DNA from 3 places in the Exiguobacterium alkaliphilum genome. Region 1 is predicted to be linked to each of the others. Evidence: riboswitches for the same ligand, from Rfam matches in the RefSeq annotation. Region 1 holds a riboswitch; each other region holds the start of a gene.
What was found. Region 1 has a riboswitch for S-adenosylmethionine ahead of KB235_RS06410 (methionine ABC transporter ATP-binding protein). Riboswitches for the same ligand answer to the same signal wherever they lie in the genome.

Region 1 (2,266 bases):
CACCGCTCCCGACGTGTGTCGCGATGCCGATCGTCCCGGCCTCGAGTGCCGTGCGGCCGAACTGCATGGCGACGGCGACCCCGATAATGACCGGGAGGAGGCGCATCGCGATCGTCGTCGCGTCTAAGATGAACTGGAGCGACGGAAAATACGGCAAGATGGCTTTCGTCAATTCACCGAGCAATGCGCTCGGAATGAGGGCGATCAAAATGGCAAGGCTGAGTCCGTTCAATACGTTCATCAAGAACTGTTTTCCGGTAAGTCGTTCTTCCGTCATGTCTTCTTCACCTATCCTTCTCTTTTACTGTTATGTACAAAAGCATTAAAGTTATTGACCATACTATGCCTCTTTCGGACGCACGTCAACCAGAAAAATGGAAGTATTCAGAATTTTTTCAAATCGAGCACAACTTTTGAATGTCGGGACGAAGCTTCTTATAATCAGGAGAGAGGTGAGAAATATGGTGACAGACGGATTGTTATATATATACGCCCCAATGTGTGGTACATGCGCCGTGGCCGAGCGGATGCTCACGGTCGTCGAGGCGGTCGATCCTAATTTAAAGATTGAAAAACGCGATGCGAACTTCATCCCAAACGAGCTGGAAGCGTATCAAGTGATGAGCGTCCCGGCGCTCCTGAAGCTTGAAAATGGCCAAGTGACCGATCGAATCTATGCGTTCCAAAACGTGCAACACGTGCTTTCCTTCGTCAAGTGACGGAGGAACATTAGAATAATCTGAAAATTTTAAATAATCAGTTGACACAGAAAGTTCACGAATGGTATATTCATTACAACATCTTACTTGAACACAAAAATAGGACGCGATTTACTCGCAATCAAGACGTTCAGGCATCGCCGAACCACCCGCTTACGCGATTTTGAAGTGGACCTTCCCTTCGATTGTCCCCCAAAAAAATCAAGCGAAGGAATACAGACCGCGTAGCCGTTCGGTACATGTCAGGATTGGGTGATTGACGAGTAACATCCCCCATATTAAGGATGAATGCTCTGATCGGGCAAAAGGGGTTCATCTATGGGTTGTCCTTCCTGTGACTCAAGGTGCTACGTTCTGTGTCGTCTTCGGACGGCACCTTTTTTTATTTTTTCGCATAAAATAGTTTGACATGAAAATAATATGTCGCTATGATAAGGCTAATCGAATATACAACACTCTTATCAAGAGAGGCTGAGGGACTGGCCCTATGACGCCCAGCAACCGCGGAGCAATCCGAAATGGTGCTAATTCCAGCAAGGTGTATACCTTGGAGGATGAGAGCAATCGTTGTCCGTACCGATAAAGTACGCACGTTTGCTCAAACGTGCGTACTTTTTTTGTTGTCAGGAGGGAAAGGGATTGATTCAACTACGCAATGTGGCCAAATGGTTCGACACGAAAAACGGTCGAGTCCAGGCGGTCGATGATGTGTCGCTTACAATCGAAAGCGGCGAAATTTTTGGAATTATCGGATATTCAGGGGCAGGGAAGTCGACACTCATTCGACTCCTTAACCGGCTCGAGTCACCTTCGAGCGGCACGATCGAGGTGGCCGGGAGTGAATTGACGAAGCTTAGTCCAAAAGAGTTACGAGGGGTTCGCAAAAACGTCTCAATGGTGTTCCAACACTTCAATCTACTCTGGTCGCGCACGGTCGCTGAAAACATCAGCTTCCCGCTCGAACTTATCGGGGTACCGGCAAGCGAGCGGAAACGCCGCGTCACCGAACTCGTCGAACTTGTCGGGCTCGCCGGACGTGAAGACAGTTACCCATCACAACTATCGGGTGGTCAAAAGCAGCGAGTCGGGATTGCCCGTGCGCTCGCTACGAATCCAGAAGTGCTCCTCTGCGATGAAGCGACGAGCGCGCTCGACCCGAAGACGACCGACTCGATTCTCGAGTTACTCGTCGACATCAATAAAAAGCTCGGCTTGACGATTGTGCTCATCACGCACGAGATGCATGTCATCCAAAAGATTTGTCATCGCGTCGCGGTCATGGAAGCAGGGAAAGTCGTCGAGATCGGGCAAGTCGCCGACGTGTTCCAACATCCGGAACAACCGATCACAAAAGAGTTCGTCAAACAGATCGGCGCGGTCGACGACATGTCGCTCACGTTCGAGCATTTGAAGGCGCGCTATCCGAGTGGTCAAATCGTCAAGCTCAAGTTCTTGAACGAGACGGCCGAACAGCCGATTCTCTCAGACGTCTTGAAGACGCATGATATCGGCTTCAACATCATCGGCGGGAACGTGACGCAGTCACA
Region 2 (2,266 bases), 450 kb from region 1:
GAAAGACTCGGATAGCGCCGGGGCGTTGAAGAAAGGTCTCCTCGTCCTCCTCGTCTCGAGTCTCGGGTATGTGACGTACGCCGTATTGACGAACTACTTTGAAGTCGACGGCATCACGGCGATCGTCCCGCAATCGGTCGGGATGTTCATCGCGGCGCTTCTCTTCAGTCTTCGTGAGAAGGACGTGAAACGGTTCGATCCGAAGACGTTCAAGAACATCTTGGCCGGGATCGCCTGGGGGATCGGGAACTTCGGTCTCTTCGTCTCGAGTGGAGAGGTCGGGGTCGCCACGTCGTTCGCCTTGTCGCAACTGAACGTCGTCGTCGCGACGCTCGGCGGGATTTATCTATTGAAAGAAGAGAAGACGTCGAAAGAGCGCGTCTTCGTCTTTATGGGCATCGGGCTCATCGTCGTCGCCGGCTTCATGCTCGGGATTGCGAAAAGTTAAAAGACGGGCGATTGCCCGTCTTTTATGATTGCCAAGCCACGTCGATGAACGCGTCTCGTCCAGATTTCTTCCGGTCTGCTTTATAGTGGTCCGGATTTTTTTTGTGGAAATCCTGATGATACTCTTCGGCCGGATAGAACGTGTCGGCCGGTAAAATCTTTGTGACGATCGGATCCTTAAATCGTCCGCTCGCGGCGAGTTCGTCGCGACTCTGCTCTGCTTTCACGCGTTGTTCCTCCGAATGATAGAAAATGGCCGGCGCGTATTGGCTGCCGCGGTCTTGGAACTGGCCGCCGTCATCAGTCGGGTCGGTCTGAATCCAATAGAGTTCGAGCAAACGTTCATAAGCGAACAGCGACGGGTCGAACGTGATCTCGACGACCTCGTAATGCCCGGTCGTGCCGGTCTTCACTTGTTCATACGTCGGATCGTCGACGTGTCCGCCCGTATAGCCGGATACGATTGATTCGATTCCGGGCTGTTCCTCGAACGGGGTGACCATGCACCAAAAACAGCCGCCCGCGAATGTTGCTTTTTCCATAAAAAACTCCCCCTGTACACGTATTGTCCAAATAAAAACGCCCATGTCATCGACATGAGCGTTCTGTCATATCGTCCAAGGCAAACGCCTTGCTGGAAGTAGCACCTTGCCGAAGCAGGTTGCTGTGAAGTCATAGAGCCAGGTCTCTCGTTCACTCAAGATATCGATATGTAGTTGGTGAAAGCATCATACCATCTGTCCGAAAGTGTCGTCAACGATTAGGTTTTCGCCGAAGTTGCAGCAACGTGGCCCCGACAATCAAGACGACGAGGACGATGGAGAGCGGTAGCGTATACGGGGCCTCCCCGGCATAGAGCTGTAAGAAGAACAAGACAAAGACGGACAACAAGACGAGTACGTACGAACGGTTCATAGTAACCTCCCTTTTCTTTCAGTTTACCAAGTTACACATTCGTTGGCGAACGAAAACAGGAAATCAAGTGGAAATAGCGAATACGAACGAGTGAGCAAAGGAGGAATCAACATGACTGAACCAAACCCATTTTTCGAACTCGATATCGAGACCGCCCATCTCGGATATAAGGAAGGAACGTTCACCGCGCGTAACGTGACGGCCTATTATTTGACCCGAATCGCCGCATTGAACGACAAGCTGAGAGCGGTCATTCAAGTGAACCCGGACGCTCTGTTCGAGGCCGAGGCGGCCGACCGGGCGTTCCGACGTGGTGATCGCTTGCCGCTGCTCGGCATTCCGGTACTGATTAAAGACAACGTCGAGACGGCCGGTCAGATGAAGACGACGGCTGGGGCCGTCGCCCTCGCGCATCACTTCGCCGGCCGAGACGCCCACCTCGTTCAAAGTTTACGCGCGAGCGGGGCCATCATCCTCGGGAAAGCGAACTTGTCCGAGTGGGCCAACTTTTTGACCGAGGGGATGCCGAACGGTTGGAGCGGGGTCGGGGGCCAGACGCTCAATCCATATGGGGACAAGCTCGATGTCGGCGGGTCGAGTTCAGGTTCGGCGTCCGCGGTCGCGGCGAACATGACGCTTCTCGCCGTCGGCAGCGAGACGAGCGGCTCGATTATCCATCCGAGCGTCCATAACGGCATCGTCGGCATCAAGCCGACCGTCGGTTTGATTAGCCGGAGCGGCATCATTCCGATCTCTCGGTCGCAGGACACGGCCGGCCCGATGGCACGAACGCTCCGGGATGCGGTGCTTGCCCTTGAGGCGATGGTCGGGGAAGACCCGGCTGACCCGGCGACGACGCACCTTCCGGCCGGTCCGCCGTATCGGACGTGTCTCGATGAACGCC
Region 3 (2,266 bases), 1.2 Mb from region 1:
GTCGAGTTCGCCTTGTTCGACCGCTCGCTCTACTTCGACTTGAAGACGCGTCAACCAGTCGAAAGGCCCCGCGTGTTCGACTTACTCGAAACGTCGCATCCTTTCGAAACGTCGGTCGAGTATGAGATGCGGTTTGAATGGGACGGTCCATTATCCGAAGAGTTCCATGACGACTATCATAGTTTTATCTCGGTCCGGTCCGAGGAGATCGAAGGCATTCGCACATGGCTCATCATGACAGGCGAACACGCTTACGGTTACCCGCTCATCATTCAGCGCGAAATCGTCAAGCTGCTCAAATCGTTCAATCGGACGATTAGCCGCTGCCATGAGCGAGACCGCTTGTATACCGAGAGCCGGACGGATAGTCTGACGCTCCTCGCCAACGCGCGGGCGTTTTACGAATATGGAATTCAACAAATTTCAGACGGATCGATGTACCCCATCTCCGTCGCCATGCTCGATATCGATTTCTTCAAGAAAATCAATGACACGCATGGTCACCAAGTCGGGGATGGCGTTCTCCAAGAGTTCGGCCGACGGATTCGCCAGGCGCTTCGGACCGAGGACTTTGCGGCGCGCTACGGAGGCGAGGAGTTCATTCTGCTCTTGAACCATTGCGACACCGACCAGGCCGTCGAAATCGCCGAGCGTATCCGGCAAAAAATCGAAGCGACGCCGTTCCGTGTCGACGGCATCGACATCCAAGTGACCGCCTCAATCGGGGTCGATACGATTCAAGCGTTCGGTGATCAACGACTCGACGACACGATTCGAAACGCCGACCGGGCGCTTTACGTCGGCGGCAAATACGCCGGGCGCAACCGGGTCGCCCATTTTCAATATTTGACGACCTGACTCATCCCTATGCGAAGCGCATAGGGATTTTCTATTGACAAACCGGTTCGAAACAGATAGGTTAGGGAACGTGTCTTATAACTAAATCATCCGACTTTTTTATCAAGAGAGACCGAGGGACTGGCCCTGCGACGTCTCGGCAGCGGGGAACCTGTGCCAAATCCAGCAAGCACGTGCTTGAAAGATGAAAAAGGCGCTTCTTACATGGAGAGAGCCTTTTTCGAAGGGCTCTCTTTTTTATTTCTATGAATGAGGTGAAACGATTGGAACAACCAACTGCAAACAAATGGGCACTCTTGCCTTTACTCGTCTTCCTTGCCTTCTTTATCGGGGCCGGGGTTTACTATGGTGACTTTTATAAATTCCCGGTACTCATCGCGGCACTCATCGCCTTGATCGTCGCGGCTACGATGACGAAAGGCAGCGTCACCCAAACGGTGGAACGGATTGCCCAAGGTGCCGGCAATCCGGGCATTTTGATTATGATTTTCATCTTTCTCCTCGCCGGTGCGTTCTCGAACGTCGCGGGCGAGATTGGGGCGATTGACGCGACCGTCAACGCGGCGCTCACGTTGCTCCCGCCTTCGCTCCTGTTAAGTGGACTGTTCGTCATCGCCGCCTTCATCTCGATGGCGATGGGGACATCGACCGGTACGATTGCCGCCCTCGCCCCAATCGCGCTCGGTATCCACGAAGAGAGCGGCGTCAATATCGCCATCGCCGCGGCAGCCGTCGTCGGTGGCGCCATGTTCGGAGACAACTTGTCGTTCATCTCTGACACGACGATTGCCGCCGTGCGAACGCAGCGGACGAACATGCGTGACAAATTCCGGACGAACTTTTGGATTGTCTTGCCGGCCGCGATTATCACGACGGTTCTCCTTGCCGTCCTATCGAGCGGCACGGTCTCTTCTGTCGAGATTGCTTCGTTTGAATGGTACAAGCTCATCCCGTACCTCGCCGTCATCGTCCTCGCCTTGACCGGGTTGAACGTCATCCTCGTTCTGCTCGGTGGCATCGTGTTGACCGGAATCATCGGTCTACTTGACGGGACCTTGTCAGTGACCGCGTTCGTTACGGCGGTCGCGGACGGGATGATTGGAATGGCAGAGATTTCGATTTTGACGCTCTTCATGGGCGGACTCGTCGGACTCATCTCCCATAACGGCGGCCTTACCTACTTGCGTGACGCCCTCACCTCGCGGATTCAGCGACGGGCCGGCGCCGAATGGAGCATCGCCGGACTCGTCAGTGCGACGAACGTCGCCACGGCCAACAACACGATTTCCATTCTCGTGGCAGGTCCGCTCGCAGCGAACATCGCTGACACGTATGAGATTGAGCGGAAAAAATCAGCCAGCGTGCTCGACATCTTCTCGTGCGGTGTCCAAGGACTATTGCCTTACGG

Region 2: it holds a riboswitch for S-adenosylmethionine, as region 1 does, so the genes downstream of both, msrA (peptide-methionine (S)-S-oxide reductase MsrA) here and KB235_RS06410 (methionine ABC transporter ATP-binding protein) in region 1, are expected to answer to the same signal.
Region 3: it holds a riboswitch for S-adenosylmethionine, as region 1 does, so the genes downstream of both, KB235_RS00305 (Na+/H+ antiporter NhaC family protein) here and KB235_RS06410 (methionine ABC transporter ATP-binding protein) in region 1, are expected to answer to the same signal.

Annotation. Positions count from the first base shown of each region.
Region 1 covers NZ_CP073101.1:1,229,888-1,232,153, forward strand. The annotation lists gene KB235_RS06400 (PTS sugar transporter subunit IIC) at 1-277, opposite strand, end outside; gene KB235_RS06405 (thioredoxin family protein) at 462-719, shown strand; SAM riboswitch class I at 1,175-1,280, shown strand; gene KB235_RS06410 (methionine ABC transporter ATP-binding protein) at 1,359-2,266, shown strand, end outside.
Region 2 covers NZ_CP073101.1:1,679,832-1,682,097, forward strand. The annotation lists gene KB235_RS08660 (GRP family sugar transporter) at 1-448, shown strand, start outside; gene msrA (peptide-methionine (S)-S-oxide reductase MsrA) at 471-989, opposite strand; SAM riboswitch class I at 1,056-1,156, opposite strand; gene KB235_RS08670 (hypothetical protein) at 1,201-1,362, opposite strand; gene KB235_RS08675 (amidase family protein) at 1,474-2,266, shown strand, end outside.
Region 3 covers NZ_CP073101.1:49,485-51,750, forward strand. The annotation lists gene KB235_RS00300 (GGDEF domain-containing protein) at 1-858, shown strand, start outside; SAM riboswitch class I at 955-1,049, shown strand; gene KB235_RS00305 (Na+/H+ antiporter NhaC family protein) at 1,122-2,266, shown strand, end outside.